Regions from separate parts of the Burkholderia stagnalis genome, predicted to be linked through region 3. Evidence: predicted binding sites of a transcription regulator. Region 3 holds the regulator's gene; each other region holds the start of a gene.

Region 1 (6,615 bases), on a different replicon from region 3:
GCCCGTCCAGTCGCCGGCGTGCGCCGAGCCTGCCGCCAGCGCCACCGCGAGCGCCGCCATCCACTGTTTCATTGCTTGTCTCCTTGTGTTCAACCGAAATCGTCGCGGCATTCGGCGCCGCTTCCGTCCGCTGCGCGTGCCGCGCGTCAGCGGAGAAACCGCTCCGCGAGCGCGACCCAGTAGCTCGCGCCGGTTGCGAGAATCGCGTCGTTGAAGTCGTAGCCGGGGTTGTGCAGCGCGCAGCCGGCGGCACCGTCGCCGTCACCGTTGCCGATCGACAGGTAGCTGCCCGGGCACGCGTTCAGCATGAACGCGAAGTCCTCGCTTGCCGCGATCGGCTGCAGATGGTCGATCACGGCGTCGCTGCCGCCCCAGTCGTGCGCGACCTGCCGCGCGAACGCCGTTTCCGCCGCGTGATTGACGAGCACCGGATAGTCGTGGCGATAGTCGATCTCGGCCTTCGCGCCGTAGCTCGCGGCCTGCCCCTGCACCGTCTCGCGGATGCGCCGTTCGAGCAGCGCGCGCACGTCCGGCGACAAAGCGCGCACGCTGAGTTCGAGGTCCGCATGCGACGGAATCACGTTCGACGCGGTGCCCGCGTGGATCGCCCCGGCCGTGATGATCGCGAGATCCTGCGGGTTCACGTTGCGCGACACGATCGTCTGCAGCGCCATCACGATCGACGCGCAGACGACCACCGGATCGACCGTCGCGTGCGGCGCCGCGCCATGCCCGCCGCGGCCCGTCACGCGCACGCGCACCTCGTCCGCCGACGCCATGAACGCGCCGTCGCAGAAGCCGATCTTGCCGGCCGGCAGCCCCGGCACGTTGTGCATCGCGAACACCGCGTCGCAGGGAAAGCGCGTGAACAGCCCGTCGTCGATCATCCGCTTCGCGCCGCCGAGCCCTTCCTCGGCCGGCTGGAAGATCAGGTTCAGCGTGCCGCTGAAGCGCGCCCGTTCCGCGATGCAGCGCGCGGCGGCCAGCAGCATCGCGGTATGGCCGTCGTGGCCGCACGCATGCATCACGCCGTCGATGCGGCTCGCATACGGCAGCCCGGTCGTCTCGCGAATCGGCAGCGCGTCCATGTCGGCGCGCAGGCCGAGCCGGCGGCCGACGCCGCGCGCCAGCGTGCCGACCACGCCCGTGCCGCCGAGGCCGCGCGTCACCCGATAACCCCACGTTGTCAGGCATTCGGCCACCAGCTCGCTCGTCGCGTGCTCGTCGAAACCGAGCTCCGGATGCGCGTGCAGCCGGTGGCGCAGCGCGATCATCTCCGCCTCGATGGCCGCCATTTCGGGCCAGATTCGTTCCTGGTTCAACGCCGACACTCCTCGGTTACGCGTTTCGCTCGATCGCCGGGGCGGCGAATCGTGACGAGATCGTATGCGGCGAATATCCGCTGGAACAGCCCCGGTTTCGTTATGATGACAACTTTATGTTGTCGGGTATTGCCCCATGAAACTGCATCAGTTGCAGGCGCTCGTCGCGAGCGCGGAGGCCGGAAGCATTCGCGGCGCGGCGCGCGCGCTGGGCCTGTCGCAGGCGGCCGTCACGCGGGCGCTGCGCGAACTGGAGGCGAGCGAGCGCCTGCCGCTGCTCGTCCGCGCACCGGAAGGGATCGGCTTCACCGACTACGGCCGGGCGCTGCTCACGCACGCGAAGCTCGTGCTCAAGCAGCTGGAGCGGGCGCAGAGCGATCTCGCGACGATGCGCGGCCGCGTCGAGGGGCGGCTGAGCGTCGGCGTCACGCCGTGGCTCACGCAGACGTTCCTCGCCGAGACGGTGCTGCTGTTTCGCCAGCGCATGCCCGACGTGCGCCTCGAACTGTATGAAGGATTGATGGCCGTCGCGCAGCCGCTGCTGCGCGACGGCAGCATGGATTTCGCGCTCGGCCAGGTTCAGCCGGGCGTCGCCGCGCAGGAGTTCGCGTGCGAACCGGTGCTGACCTACGAGACCTCGGTGACGGTGCGCGCCGGCCATCCGCGCGAACATGCGCGCTCGATCCACGAGCTGCTCGACCAGGACTGGGTGCTGAACTTCGCGCCGGACGGGCAGGCCGCGCTCGTCGACTATCTGTTTACGCGCCACGGCGCGCAGATCGACGAGCGGCGCATCGTCCGCGCGCAATCGGTCGCGATGCTGCAGACGATGCTCGAGCAGGCCGACATGTGCACGTGGTGCCCGACGATCCTGAGCGTCGTGCCGCCGTTCGGCGAGCGGATGCGCGCGCTGCCGCTGAAGGAAAGCTTCGAGCCGCGCGAGCTCGGCATCGTCACGCGCCGCAGCAGCACGCTCAGCGACGCGGCGCGCTGCTTCATCGACTGCCTGACGCAGGTGATCCGGCGCCACGCGCGCTCGGCGCGCAAGGAAGACCTCGCGCTGTTCCGCACGCTCACGCTGCTGATCTGACGCACGGCGCGTGCGCGCCGCCCAATTGCACGCCGTGGCAAATGCATTTCGCAATCCGTTATTGGATCGCGCGGGCACGCATTCCTATACTCGTCAGCACTCTCCGATGAAGAGTGCCAATCACCCTAGACAGCACGAACCAGGACGAACCGATGAGCCTACGCCCCTTGCACGACCGAGTCATCGTGAAGCGACTCGACCAGGAAACCACCACCGCTTCCGGCATCGTGATTCCCGACAGCGCCGCGGAGAAGCCCGACCAGGGCGAAGTGATCGCGGTCGGCCCCGGCCGCAAGGATGCGGACGGCCAGCGCATCGTGCCCGACCTGAAGGTGGGCGAGCGCGTGCTGTTCGGCAAGTACGCGGGCCAGACGGTCAAGGTGGATGGCGATGAACTCCTCGTGCTGCGCGAGGAAGACATCGTCGCCGTCGTCAATCAATAAAGGAGCGGAACCATGGCAGCGAAGGAAATCATCTTCAGCGACGTCGCACGCGCAAAACTGACCGAAGGCGTGAACATTCTCGCGAACGCGGTGAAGGTCACGCTCGGGCCCAAGGGCCGCAACGTGGTGCTCGAGCGCAGCTTCGGCGCGCCGGTCGTCACGAAGGACGGCGTGTCCGTCGCGAAGGAAATCGAGCTCGCCGACAAGCTGCAGAACATCGGCGCGCAGCTCGTGAAGGAAGTCGCGTCGCGCACCAGCGATGCGGCCGGCGACGGCACCACCACCGCCACCGTGCTCGCGCAGGCAATCGTGCGCGAAGGCCAGAAGTACGTCGCGGCCGGGCTGAACCCGCTCGACCTGAAGCGCGGCATCGACAAGGCCGTCGCGGCGGCGGTCGAAGAACTGAAGAAGATCAGCAAGCCGACCACGACGAGCAAGGAAATCGCGCAGGTCGCGACGATCTCGGCGAACGGCGAGGAATCGATCGGCCAGCGCATCGCGGAAGCGATCGACCGCGTCGGCAAGGAAGGCGTGATCACCGTCGAGGACGGCAAGTCGCTCGCCGACGAGCTCGACGTCGTCGAAGGGCTGCAGTTCGATCGCGGCTACCTGTCGCCGTACTTCATCAACAACCAGGACAAGCAGATCGCGGAGATCGAGAACCCGTACATCCTGCTGCACGACAAGAAGGTGTCGAACATCCGCGAGCTGCTGCCGGTGCTCGAGCAGGTCGCCAAATCCGGCCGGCCGCTGCTGATCATCGCGGAGGACGTCGAGGGCGAGGCGCTGGCCACGCTGGTCGTCAACAACATCCGCGGGATCCTGAAGACCGTCGCGGTCAAGGCGCCGGGCTTCGGCGACCGCCGCAAGGCGCTGCTGGAAGACATCGCGATCCTCACCGGCGGCCAGGTGATCGCCGAGGAAACGGGCCTCACGCTCGAGAAGGCGACGCTCGCGGAGCTCGGCCAGGCGAAGCGCATCGAGGTCGGCAAGGAGAACACGACGGTGATCGACGGCGCGGGCAACGCGGCGAACATCGAGGCGCGCGTGAAGCAGATCCGCGTGCAGATCGACGAGGCGACGTCGGACTACGATCGCGAAAAGCTGCAGGAGCGCGTGGCGAAGCTCGCGGGCGGCGTGGCGGTGATCAAGGTCGGCGGCGCGACGGAGATCGAGGTCAAGGAGAAGAAGGATCGCGTCGACGATGCGCTGCATGCAACCCGCGCCGCCGTTGAAGAAGGCATCGTGCCGGGCGGCGGCGTCGCGCTGATCCGCGTGAAGCAGGCGATCCGCGAGCTGACCGGCGCGAACGCCGACCAGCATGCCGGTATCAAGATCGTGCTGCGCGCGCTCGAGGAACCGCTGCGCCAGATCGTCACGAACGCGGGCGAGGAAGCAAGCGTCGTGGTCGCGAAGGTTGCGGAAGGCTCGGGGAATTTCGGGTACAACGCGCAGACGGGCGAGTATGGCGACCTCGTCGAATCGGGCGTGCTCGATCCGACCAAGGTGACGCGCACCGCGCTGCAGAACGCGGCGTCGGTGGCGGGGCTGCTGCTGACGACGGATGCGACCGTGCATGAAGCGCCGAAGGATGCCGCGCCGGTGGGCGGTGCGCCGGAGGCGGGCGCTGGCGGGCCGGGGTTCGGCTTCTGACCGGCGCGACGCGATAACGCGCTAATGCAACGCGTGACGACTTGCGTCGTCACGCGTTTTTTATTGGTTCTTCGCGGAATTCCGTGGATGCCGCTTGCCGATCCGCTTCGGCCAACCGCACTTCCGCAAAGCAGCCATATATTCGGTGCAGGATCCTCCAACGCTTGTTCGAACAGTCAGGACACCCGCGTATCGATTGGATTGCTATGCGTGTCGCTTGGGGTTCCACGCTTTGTGCACGAACTCAAGACGGTTGCCGTCGAGGTCGGCGACGTTGGCGGCGTAGTAGCCGGGGGCGAAGTAGGTACGATCCGCCGGTTTCCCCTCGTCGATACCGCCAGCTTTGATTGCAGCTGCGTAGGCAGCGTCGACCAGCTCATTGGTATCGCAGACGATCCCGAGGTAAAGCCCGGTCTCGCCGGGCTTGCGTTTTCGTAGCCAGATGCTTGATCCAACCCCCTCTCCCTTGCCGTACACATCGTCACCGATGCCGTAAAGATCAGGGACACCCTCCGGGCCCGAAGCAGAGTCGTAGTTGCCGAATATTCTCCAGCCGAGTGGCTTCAAGGCCTCGGAGTAGAAGATCAGTGACTTTTCGATGTCGGTGACCGAGATGTAAACGTGGTCGATCATTGGGTCGCCTTCGACGTGGATGGGTACTGTCCGTGCCTCACTATATTCGACGGATGAGTATCCATACTCATGCCGCGCATGTGGGGCAGAGACATCACTGCATCAAAGCCGGGCACGGATCAGGGTTGACGTTTGCCACGGCCGCCAGCGGGTTTGCCGGCCGGCTTGCGTGAACCCGCAGCCGGCTTGCCGGCGGGTTTGCTGCTGCGTGGTTTTTGCACGCTGAAGGGACTACCGCCGGACAAACTCTTGCCTTTACCCGCGCCGACAGCGCGCTGCGCCGCAGGCTTGCGCTTGTTTTCGCCACCTTGCGGGCGCGGTTTGTTGCCGTGTACCTGCGCGGAACCCGGCGCAGCTTGCGGCACCTTGGGCTTCTTCGGCTTCTTGGGTTTCTTGATCAGTTGCCCCGTCGCGCTGGTTTCCGGCACGCGGTGTTCGGCTTCGAAACCCGGCTCTTCTTCACGGGGCAGCGTTTGCCGGATCAGCGCTTCGATCGCGGCCAGTTGCGGCGCTTCGTCGGCGCACACCAGGGACACCGCCACGCCGCTGGCACCCGCGCGGCCGGTGCGGCCGATACGGTGCACGTAGTCCTGCGCCACGATCGGCAGATCGACGTTGATCACCAGCGGCAGATCGTCGATATCCAGCCCGCGCGCAGCCACGTCGGTGGCAACCAGCATCTGGACTTCGCCCGCCTTGAAGCGCTCCAGCGCACGCAGGCGCGCGGGTTGCGGTTTGTCGCCGTGGATGGTGTCGACCGCATAGCCCGCGTCATCCAGCATGGCCGCCAGGTAATCCACGCCCTTGCGGGTCTTGACGAACACCAGCGCGTGATCCCAGTTGTTTTCTGCCACGAGGTGCATGAACAGATCAGGCTTGTTCCTTTTATCGACCGGCACCACCCACTGCTTGATCTTGCTGGCCGTGGCATTGGGCGGGCTGACGCTGATATTGACCGGGCCGCGCAGAATGCCCGCCGCCATGGTGCGGATTTCATCGGAAAATGTGGCGGAGAACAGCAGCGTCTGGCGCCGGGCGGGCAACGCGGCAAAGACGGCGTCGAGTTCGCGCGCAAAGCCCAGATCCAGCATGCGGTCGGCTTCATCCAGCACCAGCGTTTGCACCTGATCGAACTGCACCGCGTTCTGGCGATTGAGATCCAGCAAGCGGCCCGGCGTGGCAACGAGCACATCCACGCCCTTGCGCAGCTTCATCATCTGCGGGTTGATGCTCACACCGCCGTAGGCGGCGAGAAATCGCAAGTCGAGGCCTTTGCCGTAAGCGATGAAGCTTTGCAGCACTTGTTCGGCCAGTTCACGCGTAGGCACCAGCACCAGCACGCGCGCGCGGTTGCTGGACACCGCCGGGCCGTGCTGCACCAGCCTTTGCAGCAGCGGCAGCGCAAAACCCGCCGTTTTGCCCGTGCCCGTCTGCGCCGCGGCCATGATGTCCTTGCCGCCGAGCACGGCAGGAA
Region 2 (6,615 bases), 120 kb from region 3:
GCGGCGGGATAATTTCCGCATCGAAGTCGATCTCCCGTTCCGCGACGGCGGCGTCCGCGCAAAGCAGGCGGCGCCGCACGCGCCGCGATGTCACGCGAAGGAGAACCGGAATGAAACGGATACTGCTCGTCGTCGCGCTGACGGCCGGGGCGTCGCTGCCCGCGGCCGCGGAGCCGCCGCAGGTCAGCGGCGGGAAGCTGGTCGACGAAGACCACATGACGCTGTACACGTTCGACCGCGACGCGCCCGGCAAAAGCATGTGCGACAGCGGGTGCGTGGCGAGCTGGCCGCCGGCGCTCGCCGACGCGTACGACAAGGCGTCGGGCGCGTGGAGCATCGTCAGGCGCGACGACGGCAAGATGCAATGGGCGTACAAGGGCCATCCGCTGTACCGCTGGAGCATGGACCGCAAGGCGGGCGATGCGGGCGGCGACGGCATGGGCGGGATGTGGCACGTCGCGCGGCCGTGATGGCGAGGCCGTGTGCGAGGCATCCGGATGAGTTACGAATCGGATCTGCTGGTGTGGCTGCCGCGCCTCACGCGGTATGCGCGCGCACTGACGGGCGACCCGGCGTGGGCCGACGATCTCGTGCAGGACACGCTCGAGCGTGCGCTGAACAAGCCGCCGCGCGTCGCCGGCAATCTCTGCGCGTGGCTGCTGACGCTGCTGCGTCACCGCTTCATCGACCAGCTGCGCGCGCGGCACGAGATCGCGGTCGACGACGCGACGGCGCCCTGGCAGACGATGGCCGCGCCCGCGGGCGAGATCAGCGGGCTGCTGCTGCGCGACGTGCAGCGCGCGCTGTACCGGCTGCCCGTCGAGCAGCGCGAGGTGCTGCTGCTGGTGGCGCTTGAGGAGCTTTCCTACCAGGAGGCCGCGCAGGTGCTGGCGGTGCCGGTGGGCACGGTGATGTCGCGGCTCGCGCGGGCGCGCGAGCACATGCGCGCGCTGCTGTCGGACGAGCAGTCCGGGCGCGGCGCCGCGCCGCTACGGGTGATCGGGAAGACATGATGGACGAATCGCGCAAGCCCTCGAACGAGCACGATGCCGACGTGTCGGCCCAGCTGCTGTCCGCGTTGCTGGACGGCGAGCTGTCCGGCGCGGAGCGGCGCGAAGTGCTCGACCGCCTGCAGGCGAATCCGGAGGATGCCGAACGATTCGCGCATTACCGCGCGCAACGCGCCGCGCTGCAGGCGCTGTTTCCGCTGCCTGCCGCCGCGCCGGCGCTGTTCGTGCAGCGCCGCGCGTCATGGCGGCGCGGCGTCGCGATCGGGTTTGGCGGGCTGGCGGCCGGCGTGCTGCTCGGCATCGCGCTGCACACAGGATGGACGGCGTTCGGCAAGGAGCCGGCGTTCGCGGCGCGCGCGGACGTCGCCTACGCGGTGTACGCGGTCGACCGCCAGCATCCGGTCGAAGTCGGCGCCGGCGATCCGGAGCGGCTCGCGGCATGGCTGTCGGCGCGCGTCGGCCGGCCGGTCCGCGCACCGTCGCTCGCCGAGTACGGCTACGCGCTGATCGGCGGCCGGCTGTTGCCCGGCGTGTCCGGCCCGGCCGCGCAGTTCATGTACGAGCGCGCCGACGGCGAGCGCGTGACGCTGTACGCGACGGTGTTCGCCGGGCACGACCTGAAGCCGCGCGCGTTGCGCGCCGACGGCCGCCGCACCTATTTCTGGTCGGATCGCGGCATGGGCTATGCGCTGTCCGGCCGCGGCGACGATCCGCGCCTGCGCGAGATCGCGATGGAGGCGTGCGGCGCGCTCGGCGGCCGGACCGACGTATGGAAGGGTTGACGCGCGCGTCGCGCGGGAACGGAGATTGCGGAGGGTGCGATGACGCGAATGGCCCGGATCCTGTTGATCGCGCTGGCGGCCTGCGCAGGCGCCGCGCGTGCCGCCGAGGACGTGCCCGTGCACGTACCGGTCGACGCTGACGGCGTGCAGCGGGTCGCGATCGTCGGCGGCAGCTATTTCTTCCGTCCGAACCATGTGATCGTGAAGGCGCGCGTGCCGGTCGAGCTGACGGTGTCGAACGAGACCGGGTTGATTTCGCACAACTTCGCGATCGACGCGCCGCAGGCCGGCATTGCAGTGCGCACCGAACTGACGGCCGCGCCGAAGACGTTCCGCTTCACGCCCACGCAGGCGGGCCGCTTCGCCTACTATTGCACGCATCGCCTGCTGTTGTTCAAGAGCCATCGCGACCGCGGCATGGAAGGCGTGCTGGAGGTCGAGGAGGGGCCGTGATTGCCGGATGGCTGGCCGCCGCCGCGCTGCTTGGAGCGAGCATGACCGCAGACCCCTTGACCGTCGCGCAGGAACGTTTCGAGCAGGCGAGCTCGTACCGGGCGACGATCCGCTCGTCGCCGCGGCATGGCGAGCGCACCGAAATCCACTATGCGTACCGCAAGCCCGGCTACATCCGGATGGACTTCGTGTCGCCGCATCATGGCGCGGTGCTGATCTACGATCCGGCGAGCGGCAAGGTGCGGCTGCGGCCGTTCGGCGCGCACGTGCCGCCGGCGCTGTCGCTGTCGCCGGCCAATCCGCTCGTGCGCGACGCGAGCGGCCACCGGGTCGACCAGTCCGATGTCGGCGAGCTGCTGCGCAACGTGCGCGCGCTGCAGGAAGGCGGCGTGACCGTGACGCAAGGCGAGGAGACGGTCGGCGGCCGGGCCGCGCTGCGCGTGAGCGTCACCGGCGCGCCCGCGCACGCGGTGGCGGGCGTGCACCGCTACCAGCTGTGGCTCGACGTGCGCGACGGCTTTCCGCTGAAGGTGCTCAGCTTCGCGGATGGCGACGAGCAGCCGCTCGAAACCGTCACGCTCGACGATATCGAGATCGACGTTGCATTCCCCGATCACTTCTTCGATCCCTGAATCCCGACGCGCCGGAGGCGGCATGGCTGAGTACCGGTTTTCGACGACGTGGCGGGTGGACGCGCCGTTGGCGGCGGTCTGGCACGCGATCTACGAGGCCGACCGTTGGCCCGCATGGTGGAAGAGTGCGGAGCGCACCGTCGAGGTCGAGCACGGCGACGCGCACGGCGTCGGCGCGCTGCACCGGTACACGTGGAAGGGCGCGCTGCCGTACCGGCTGACGTTCGACATGCGGGTGCTGCGCGTCGAGCCGATGCACTCGCTCGAAGGCCGCGCGAGCGGCGCGGTCGAGGGCGACGGGCGCTGGTCGTTCGCGAACGACGGCGAGCGCACGGTCGTTCGCTACGAGTGGCACATCCGCACGCACGTGCGCTGGATGAACTGGCTCGCGCCGCTCGCCCGCCCGCTGTTCAAGTGGAATCACGACGTCGTGATGCGCGAAGGCGCGCGCGGGCTCGCGCAGTGGCTCGGCGCGTGCGTCGAATCGGACGGCCGTTCGTTCCTGCCCGCCGCCGGCGCGTGACACGGGCGGCCGGGCGGCGTGCCGGGCTGTCGGCGGCGCCTTGCCCCTGTCGGCGAATCCCTACACGCGGGCCGGCATAAATATGACGTGAAGATCAGCCTCCGTTGATTTGATTCCCGTCAATCGTTGCCGATACTTTCCTCACAACAAACGTATTTCGTTTTTCGTCCGACGTGATCGAGCCCGTTTCGAGACGAGCCCGAACCCCGCACGACGGACGCCTTCGTGCCCCGCTCCGCAGTCGAACGTCGCATGAGGCTTGGGTGGCTGGATTCTTCCCTGTCGAACCAGCAGCTTCATTCCCGGCATCGCACAACGAAACGGAGACCGACATGAGCCGCGCAGCACGAGACCTGATCGAATTGCAACGCCTCGCCCAAAGCGGCGCAGGCGCACTGACCGAGCATCTTTTACGCGAACTGGCGAAGCATCTCATCGCCGCGGGCGTGGCCGACTCGCGCGGCGGATGCTGAACGCGGCGCGCCCGGCGCGCGGCGACGGAACGGACGTCAAACCGGCGGAGGGCGCCGGGCAAACGGGGCGACCCGCCCGGGCGGCCCCGCCTAGGCGGCCCCGCCTGAACGGAGAAAAGACGTGAACAACAGCGACACGCTCGACTCGATCCGGGACATCAACATTTCGTACCTGATGCTCGCGCAGCGCCTGCTGCGCGACGACCGCGAGGCCGGCATGTTCCGGCTCGGGCTGTCGGCGCCGCTCGCCGAGCTGCTGTCCACGCTGACGCTCGCGCAGACGACGCGGCTCGCGGCCTGCGACCAGCTGCTGTGCGGCTTCCGGTTCGGCGACCACGCGATGCTGTCCGCGCTCGCCACGTCGCCGAAGCAGGCGGACGTGTCGCACACGCATGCGGCGATCCTGCTCGCGGGCCAGCCGGCCGCGCAATTCTCGTGACGGGGCGGCCATGTCGAACCCGAGCCTGATCGCCTATGCGCGCGAAGTGTCGCGCGCGGTCGACCTGATCGAACTCGGCGCGCGCATGCAACTGCTCGAATCCGAGCTCACGCTGTCGCGCGAGAGACTGACCCGGCTTTACCGTGAGGTGAGGGGCGTGTCGCCGCCGAAGGGCATGCTGCCTTCGTCGGCCGACTGGTACATGACGTGGCGCGGGAACATCCATGCGTCACTGTTCTACAACACGTACCTGTTCCTGAAGGACGAGGCGTGCTGCTCGCACCTGGATGCGCTGACGAAGGGCTACCGGCTGTACCGCGAGCACTGCGCGCACGCGGGCATGGACGTCGAACTCGACCTGACGCGCGCGTGGACGCTCGTGCGCTTCTTCAACGGCGGGATGCTGCGGATGACGCAATGCGGCCGCTGCGGCGGCAAGTTCGTCGCGCACAAATACGATCTGCACGGACGCGGCGCGTGCGTGATTTGCCAGCCGCCCGCGCGCGCGGGCAAGATGACGAAGCCGGCGATGCATTGATGGTTCGCGTGCCGGCCCGGTAAGTCGGGCCTGACCCGTGCGGTCGCCCGATCGCTGCCGCCCGCGCACCGATTCGACACCCCGTGCTTACCCTGTGTCCGATCTGGCCCCGATCGCCGATGCTGGCAGCGGATGCCGGCATCGGCTGGGTATTCTCGTCATATCCCCATGTTTTAAAAAGACATTTCAGGTTTCTTGAGGGGCGCGGCGGCGCTTTGCGCCAGGCCAAAAAAACCGCCATTCCCCCTTCTTGAATTTGTCAAAACCCGTCCATATAATTAGCACTCGCTGCACGAGAGTGCTAACAATTCTCCGCCTGGCGTCGTGCCGGGCGGATTCCCAAAGCGTTCTTCAATCTCAGTCAAGAGAGGAGTGAATATGAACCTTCGTCCTTTGCACGATCGCGTGATCGTCAAGCGCCTGGATCAGGAAACCAAGACCGCCTCGGGCATCGTGATCCCCGAAGCTGCTGCTGAAAAGCCGGATCAAGGCGAGATCCTCGCGGTCGGCCCGGGCAAGCGTGACGACAAGGGCGCCCCGATCGCGCTCGACGTGAAGGTCGGCGATCGCGTCCTGTTCGGCAAGTACGCTGGCCAGACCGTCAAGGTCGACGGCCAGGAACTGCTGGTGATGCGCGAAGAAGACATCATGGCCGTGGTCAACGCCAAGTAAGCGTCCACCGACGGTACATATTCCCAAGAATTCAAGGAGTTAGAAGATGGCAGCTAAAGACGTCGTATTCGGCGATTCCGCCCGTTCGAAGATGGTCGAAGGCGTGAACATTCTCGCCAACGCAGTCAAGGTCACGCTGGGTCCGAAGGGCCGCAACGTGGTGCTCGAGCGCAGCTTCGGCGGCCCGACGGTCACCAAGGACGGTGTGTCGGTCGCGAAGGAAATCGAGCTGAAGGACAAGCTCCAGAACATGGGCGCGCAAATGGTCAAGGAAGTCGCTTCCAAGACCAGCGACAACGCAGGCGACGGCACGACGACGGCAACCGTCCTCGCGCAATCGATCGTCCGCGAAGGCATGAAGTACGTCGCATCGGGCATGAACCCGATGGACCTGAAGCGCGGCATCGACAAGGCCGTTGCAGCGGCCGTCGAAGAGCTGAAGAAGATCAGCAAGCCGTGCACGACCAACAAGGAAATCGCGCAAGTCGGCTCGATCTCGGCGAACAGCGATTCGTCGATCGGCGATCGCATCGCTGAAGCGATGGACAAGGTCGGCAAGGAAGGCGTGATCACCGTCGAAGACGGCAAGTCGCTGGCCGACGAACTGGACGTCGTCGAAGGCATGCAATTCGACCGCGGCTACCTGTCGCCGTACTTCATCAACAACCCGGACAAGCAAGTCGCCGTCCTCGAGAACCCGTTCGTGCTGCTGCACGACAAGAAGGTGTCGAACATCCGCGATCTGCTGCCGGTGCTGGAACAAGTCGCGAAGGCTGGCCGTCCGCTGCTGATCATCGCAGAAGACGTCGAAGGCGAAGCGCTCGCAACGCTGGTCGTCAACAACATCCGCGGCATCCTGAAGACCGTTGCGGTCAAGGCGCCGGGCTTCGGCGATCGTCGCAAGGCGATGCTGGAAGACATCGCGATCCTGACCGGCGGTCAAGTGGTTGCGGAAGAAACCGGCCTGACGCTCGAGAAGGCAACGCTGGCAGAACTGGGCCAGGCGAAGCGCATCGAAGTGGGCAAGGAAAACACGACGATCATCGACGGCGCAGGCGAAGCCGTGAACATCGAAGCGCGCGTCAAGCAAATC
Region 3 (6,615 bases):
CGGGCACGGGCGGCGAGTGGGCGGCGTGGCGCGAGAAAGGCGTCGCGAACATGCACGCACAATGCAAGGGCTGATTGCCGCGCGGCGGCGGCGAGATTCGGGCGCAGGCGGGCGGGCATGCGCGCGCCATTCCCGGCGCCGCTTGGCTCGACCGGTCACGCCGCCAGCATTTCCTTCGCGTGCTTGCGCGTCGTCGCGGTGATCTCGAGCCCGCCGAGCATCCGCGCGACTTCCTCGACGCGGCTCGCCCGGTCGAGCGGGACGACCGTCGACACGGTGCCGCCTCGGGCGTCCGCGCCCTTCGCGACCTGGAAGTGCTGGTCGCCGCGCGCCGCGACCTGCGGCAGGTGTGTCACGCACAGGACCTGCCGGTCGCGTCCGAGCTGGTGCAGCAGCCGGCCGACCACTTCGGCGACGCCGCCGCCGATTCCGGTGTCGACTTCGTCGAAGATCAGTGTCGGCGTCGGGCTCGCGGCGCTCGCGATCACCGCGAGCGCGAGGCTGATCCGCGCGAGTTCGCCGCCCGACGCGACTTTCGCGAGCGGCCGCAGCGGCACGCCCGGATGGCCGGCCACGCGGAATTCGACCTGTTCGAGCCCATGCGGGCCGCCGTCGGCGAGCGGCACGAGCGCCACCTCGAAGCTGCCGCCCGCCATCGACAGTTCCTGCATGCCGGCGGTCACGGCCGCGCCGAGCGCCTTGGCCGCCTGTGTGCGCGCCTTCGACAGGCGCTTCGCATCGGCGAGATAGGCGTCCCACGCCTTGGCCTGCGCCGCGTGCAGCGCGCCCAGATCGGCCGCCGCGTCGAGCGCGGCCAGCTGCGCGCGCCGCGCCGCGTGCTCCTCGTGCAGCGTGTCGGGCGGCAGGCGGAACTTGCGGGCGGTCGAGTGCAGCGCGTCGACGCGCGTTTCGACCTGCGCGAGCCGGTCCGGATCGAGGTCGAGACGCTGCGCGTAGTGCGACAGCGAATAGACGGCTTCCTGCAGCTGGATTTCGGCCGGCTCGAGCGACGCGAGCGCATCGCCGAGCGCCGGATCGTAGTCGGCGAGGCTGCGCAGCTTCGAGACGATCGCGCCGAGCTGCGCGAGCATCGCGTCGTCGGCCTCGGATAGCGCGTTGAGCGCGCCCTGCACGCCGTCGATCAGGTTCGCCGAATGCGTCAGGCGCTTGTGCTCGGCATTGACTTCTTCCCATTCGCCGGGCTGCGGCGCGAGCTTGTCGAGCTCGGCGAGCTGCCACGCGAGCTTCTCGCGTTCGAGCTGCAGCTCGCGCTCGTGCGCCTGCGCCGTCTCGATCGCCTGGGTCGCGTCGCGCCACACGCGCCATGCGCGCGCGACGTTGGCGGCGTCGGCGACGAGCCCCGCGTGGGTGTCGAACAGCTCGCGCTGCGCGTCCGGCCGCATCAGCAGCTGGTGCGCATGCTGGCCGTGGATGTCGACGAGCATCTCGCCGAGCTCGCGCAGCTGCGCGAGCGTGGCGCTGGTGCCGTTGACGAACGCGCGCGAGCGGCCGTTCGTATCGATCACGCGGCGCAGCATCACGGTGTCCTCCGTGTCGAACGCGTGCTCGTCGAGCCAGCGCGCGACGCGGTCGTGCGGCGTGAATTCGGCGGTGATGTCGGCGCGGCTGCAGCCGGTGCGCACGACGCTCGCGTCGGCGCGCTCGCCGAGCGCCAGCGCGAGCGCGTCGATCAGGATCGATTTGCCGGCGCCGGTTTCGCCGGAGAAAACGGTAAAGCCGCTGTCGAATTCAAGGTCGAGCGCGGCCACGATGACGAAGTCGCGGATCGAGAGGTGACGGAGCATGGTGTCGGGCGGTGGGGCGTCAGGACGCCGTGTCGTCGTCTTCGTTCGAAGGATGTTCGTTCCAGTGCAGCTTCTTGCGCAGCGTCGCGTAGTAGCTGTAGCCGATCGGGTGCAGGAACGGCACCGTGTGCTTCGAGCGGCGCACCTCGATCGTGTCGTTCAGTTCGAGCGACGTGAACGACTGCATGTCGAAGTTCACGTTGACGTCGCGCCCGGCGACGATCTGGATCGCGATCTTGGTGTCGTCCGGCAGCACGATCGGCCGGTTCGACAGCGCATGCGGCGCGATCGGCACGAGCACGATGCCCTGGAGCTGCGGATGCAGGATCGGCCCGGCCGACGACAGCGCGTACGCGGTCGAGCCGGTCGGCGTCGCGACGATCAGGCCGTCCGAACGCTGGTTGTACATGAACCGGCCGTCCACCGACGCGCGCAGTTCGACCATCCCGGAAAAGCCGCTGCGGTTCACGACGACGTCGTTGAACGCGAGCGCGTGGTAGATCGGTTCGCCGTTGCGCATGATCCGGGCCTCGAGCAGCGAGCGCTCCTCGCGCTCGAACTTGCCCGCCAGCATCACGGGGACGAGCGCCTGCATGTCGGCCGCCGCGATGTCGGTGATGAAGCCGAGCCGCCCGTGGTTGATCCCGATCAGCGGCGTCTTGTAAGGCGCAAGCTGCCGGCCGATGCCGAGCATCGTGCCGTCGCCGCCCAGCACGATCGCCACGTCGGCGCGCGCCCCGATTTCGGCGGGGGTGAGCGCCGGGTAGCCGGCGATGCCGATCTCGCGCGCGGTGTCGGCTTCGAAGACCACCTCGAAACCCCGCTTCGCGATGCAGGCGGCCAGCGTGGCGAGCGGCTCGGCGATGCCGGGCGTGTTGCTCCGGCCGACGAGCGCGACAGTATTGAACTGATTACCGGTTTTCATGCCGGCATTACACCATAGCTCGTTGACGAAAAGAACCGTCCGCGCCCCCGGGCGCCGCGGCGGGGCTGCCCGGGTGCCGGTTGCGGCCACTCGCCGCAGCCGCGCGGTTGCGCTAAAATTTTCCACCATGCTAGATCCTCGCGCACGAACCCTCCTGAAAACCCTGATCGAACGGTATATCGCCGACGGTCAGCCGGTCGGATCGCGCACGTTGTCTCGTTACTCCGGGCTGGAGCTGAGCCCGGCGACGATCCGCAACGTGATGTCCGACCTGGAGGAGCTCGGCCTCGTGTCGAGCCCGCACACGTCGGCCGGCCGCGTGCCGACCCCGCGCGGCTATCGCCTGTTCGTCGACACGATGCTGACGGTCGAGGCGCCGATCGACGCCGACGCGGTCGCCCGCCAGGTGCAGACCACGCTGCAGGCCGGCGAGCCGCAGCAGAAGGTGGTCGCGGCCGCGGCGAGCGTACTGTCGAACCTGTCGCAGTTCGCGGGCGTCGTGCTGACGCCGCGCCGCAGCCACGTGTTCAAGCAGATCGAGTTCATGCGCCTGTCCGACAAGCGCATCCTGCTCATCATCGTCACGCCCGAGGGCGACGTGCAGAACCGCATGCTCGCGACCCCGCGCGACTATTCGCCGTCGCAGCTGACCGAGGCGTCCAACTACATCAACGCGCACTTCGCCGGGCTGTCGTTCGACGACGTGCGGCGCCGCCTGCGCGACGAGATCGACCAGCTGCGCGGCGACATGACCGCGCTGATGCACGCGGCCGTGACCGCGAGCACCGAGGTGCCGGACACCGAGGACACCGTACTCATTTCCGGCGAGCGCAACCTGCTCGAAGTGGCGGACCTGTCGTCCGACATGGCGCGGTTGCGCAAGCTGTTCGACGTTTTCGACCACAAGACGGGCCTCCTGCAATTGCTCGACGTGTCGAGCCACGCCCAGGGCGTGCAGATCTTCATCGGCGGCGAATCGACGCTCGTGCCGATCGAGGAAATGAGCGTGGTCACCGCACCCTACGAGGTGAACGGCAAGATCGTCGGCACGCTCGGCGTGATCGGCCCGACCCGCATGGCGTACAACCGCGTGATCCCGATCGTCGACATCACCGCGCGCCTGCTGTCGCTCGCGCTCAGCCAGCAATAGCCGCCGATCCGGTCCCGTTATCGTGCCGCGGCGCGCGCCGCGCCGCAATCGGCCGAACGGCCAGTCACCCCGCGAGGGACGGCCCGCTATAATTGAAGGCCGTCCGGTTTCGTGCCTCGAGCACGTCGTTATTCATGCGCTTCGATCTTGAGCCGCCATCGAGCGTCGCGGCCGCCCATCGCATCGCGGTGCTGCTGATCAATCTCGGCACGCCCGATGCGCCGACGCCGCGCGCCGTTCGCCGCTATCTCGCCGAATTCCTGTCCGATCCCCGCGTGGTCGAAATCCCGCAGGCGCTCTGGCAGATCCTGCTGCGCACGGTCATCCTGCCGCTGCGCGGCCGCGCGTCCGCGAAGAAATACGCGGCCGTCTGGATGCCGGAGGGCTCGCCGCTGCGCGTCCATACCGAGCGCCAGGTCGACGGCGTGCGCCACCTGCTCGCGTCGAACGGCTACCACGTGATGGTCGACTACGCGATGCGCTACGGCAGCCCGGGCATCGCGCAGGTGCTCGCGCAGCTCAAGCGGGCCGGTGCCGAGCGCGTGCTGCTGATGCCGATGTATCCGCAATATTCCGCGTCGACCACGGCGACGGCGTTCGACGCCGCGTTCGGCGCGCTCGCGCGCATGCGCAACCAGCCGGAAGTGCGCACCGTGCGCCATTACGCCGATCATCCGGCGTACATCCACGCGCTCGCCGAGCAGGTGCGGCAGTACTGGGCGCAGCACGGCCGGCCCGATTTCGCGGCCGGCGACAAGCTGGTGCTGAGCTTCCACGGCGTGCCGAAACGCACGCTCGATCTCGGCGATCCCTATCACGACCAGTGCCAGCAGACGGCCGCGCTGCTGATGGCGGCGCTCGGCCTGTCGACGCTCGAGTGCCGCGTCACGTTCCAGTCGCGCTTCGGCAAGGCCGAATGGCTGCAGCCGTACACGGCGCCGACGCTGCGCGAGCTCGGCGAGGCCGGCGTGCGGCGCGCGGACGTGTTCTGCCCCGGTTTCACCGCCGACTGCCTCGAGACGATCGAGGAAATCGGCATGGAAGTGCGCGACGAATTCATCGCCGGCGGCGGCAAGGCGTTCCATCGCATTCCGTGCCTGAACGGCGCGCATGCGTGGATCGGCGCGCTCGGCGAGATCGTCGCGGAGAATCTGCAGGGCTGGCCGGTCAAGGCAGGGCAGCTGGAAACGGTGAACTGAAATGACACGATCCCCACGCTCACTTCGTTCGCTGCCCCCCGAGGGGGTGGTCAGCCTCCTTGGGGCGGCCCGGCGGAGGCTGACATGAACTACCGGATTTCCACGGAACCGGGCGCGAAACTTCGCATCGACAAATGGTTGTGGGCCGCGCGATTCTTCAAGACCCGTTCACTCGCGGCCGATGCGGTCGACAAGGGCCGGGTGCGGATCGGCGGGGCGCCGGTCAAGCCGGCCAAGGAAGTGCGCGTGGGCGACCAGGTCGAGATTGCGATCGACGGCATCGTCTGGCACATTGCCGTGCTGGGCGTATGCGACGTGCGCGGGCCGGCGAGCGTCGCGCAGACGCTTTATGCGGAGTCCGAAGCCGGGCGGGCCGAACGGCTCGCCGAACAGGAGCGGCGCCGCATGTTCCGCGAGCCGGCGGCCCAGCTGCACGGCCGGCCGACCAAGCGCGATCGCCGCATCATCGACAGATTTTCTGGTGGGGACTGAATATCTGGTCGAACGTCGCGCGCGCGCTTCCGTATTCGGTCGTGCGGTCGTTGACCGCCCCGGACAGGCAGATGGTGGTGGTGCCAGCGACGAGTACCAGCGCGACCACCGAGATGGCAAAGGTCAGTTTCACGGTACTCCCCCTCGAGAAGACGGGTGAAAATGGCGCCAGGTGGATGTCAGGCAATGGTCAGCTAGGGTTAACGAGCGTCCCCGATGCCTGAGTTGCAGTGTAGGTCAGCGTCAGGGGGCGGGCTAGTACTTGTCCGGTAAGCGTTGTTACAGGCCGTTTCGCGCGATCGGGCGGTTGTTTCGCGGTGCTTTCGAATGCGTTCGAATAACCCTCTTGAAATCGCAGTTTTCACCTCTATCTGCACCAGCAATGTGCGGTGCCGTCGGAATTTCGTCTGACGGTTGCCGATTTGGCTTCAACCTCTAATCGACTTTCAGCGACATGGAAAACACGCAAGAGAACCCGGCACCCCAATCGGCCGAAGACACCGGCAGCGAGACGCAGGGCGCGCAAGGCGCCGCGCCGGCAGCCGTTGCCGCCGACGCGGCGCTTGCCGAGGCTCAGGCCAAGGTCGCCGAGCTGCAGGAGAGCTTCCTGCGCGCGAAGGCCGAGACCGAGAACGTGCGCCGCCGCGCCCAGGACGACGTCGCAAAGGCGCACAAGTTCGCGATCGAAAGCTTTGCCGAGCACCTGCTGCCGGTGCTGGACAGCCTCGAGGCCGCGGTCGGCGACACGTCCGGCGATCTCGCGAAGGTACGCGAAGGCGTCGAGCTGACGCTGCGCCAGCTGACGAGCGCGCTCGAAAAGGGCCGCGTCGTCGCGATCAACCCGGTCGGCGAGAAGTTCGATCCGCACCAGCACCAGGCGATTTCGATGGTGCCGGCCGAGCAGGATCCGAACACCGTCGTCACGGTGCTGCAAAAGGGCTACATGATCGCCGACCGCGTGCTGCGTCCGGCGCTCGTCACGGTCGCGCAGCCGAAGTAAGGCTGTCGTCATGGCTGCCGTCGGCGTCGATCCGGCCGCGTTCG

What was found. The regulator HrcA, encoded in region 3, represses chaperone genes, less so after heat shock. The targets are predictions, from matches to a motif close to TTAGCACTCNNNNNNNNNGAGTGCTAA.
Region 1: ABFO07_RS27275 (co-chaperone GroES) is a predicted target of HrcA. The motif match lies at 2,506-2,532, and genes of this name have one in related genera.
Region 2: ABFO07_RS15400 (co-chaperone GroES) is a predicted target of HrcA. The motif match lies at 5,129-5,155, and genes of this name have one in related genera.

The regions. Positions count from the first base shown of each region.
Region 1 is NZ_CP156686.1:2,376,038-2,382,652, forward strand. It holds gene ABFO07_RS27260 (ABC transporter substrate-binding protein) at 1-72, opposite strand, end outside; gene ABFO07_RS27265 (M20 aminoacylase family protein) at 147-1,322, opposite strand; gene ABFO07_RS27270 (LysR substrate-binding domain-containing protein) at 1,459-2,412, shown strand; gene ABFO07_RS27275 (co-chaperone GroES) at 2,565-2,855, shown strand; gene groL (chaperonin GroEL) at 2,868-4,508, shown strand; gene ABFO07_RS27285 (VOC family protein) at 4,713-5,141, opposite strand; gene ABFO07_RS27290 (DEAD/DEAH box helicase) at 5,261-6,615, opposite strand, start outside.
Region 2 is NZ_CP156685.1:3,319,179-3,325,793, reverse strand. It holds gene ABFO07_RS15445 (COG4315 family predicted lipoprotein) at 111-470, shown strand; gene ABFO07_RS15440 (sigma-70 family RNA polymerase sigma factor) at 498-1,013, shown strand; gene ABFO07_RS15435 (anti-sigma factor family protein) at 1,013-1,792, shown strand; gene ABFO07_RS15430 (hypothetical protein) at 1,832-2,245, shown strand; gene ABFO07_RS15425 (LolA family protein) at 2,287-2,877, shown strand; gene ABFO07_RS15420 (SRPBCC family protein) at 2,900-3,400, shown strand; gene ABFO07_RS15415 (hypothetical protein) at 3,733-3,873, shown strand; gene flhD (flagellar transcriptional regulator FlhD) at 3,995-4,312, shown strand; gene flhC (flagellar transcriptional regulator FlhC) at 4,323-4,850, shown strand; gene ABFO07_RS15400 (co-chaperone GroES) at 5,229-5,522, shown strand; gene groL (chaperonin GroEL) at 5,569-6,615, shown strand, end outside.
Region 3 is NZ_CP156685.1:3,435,164-3,441,778, reverse strand. It holds gene ABFO07_RS16005 (carbohydrate-binding protein) at 1-74, shown strand, start outside; gene recN (DNA repair protein RecN) at 156-1,805, opposite strand; gene ABFO07_RS15995 (NAD kinase) at 1,825-2,730, opposite strand; gene hrcA (heat-inducible transcriptional repressor HrcA) at 2,858-3,880, shown strand; gene hemH (ferrochelatase) at 4,015-5,079, shown strand; gene ABFO07_RS15980 (RNA-binding S4 domain-containing protein) at 5,164-5,571, shown strand; gene ABFO07_RS15975 (hypothetical protein) at 5,543-5,704, opposite strand; gene grpE (nucleotide exchange factor GrpE) at 6,026-6,571, shown strand; gene ABFO07_RS15965 (thioredoxin family protein) at 6,582-6,615, shown strand, end outside.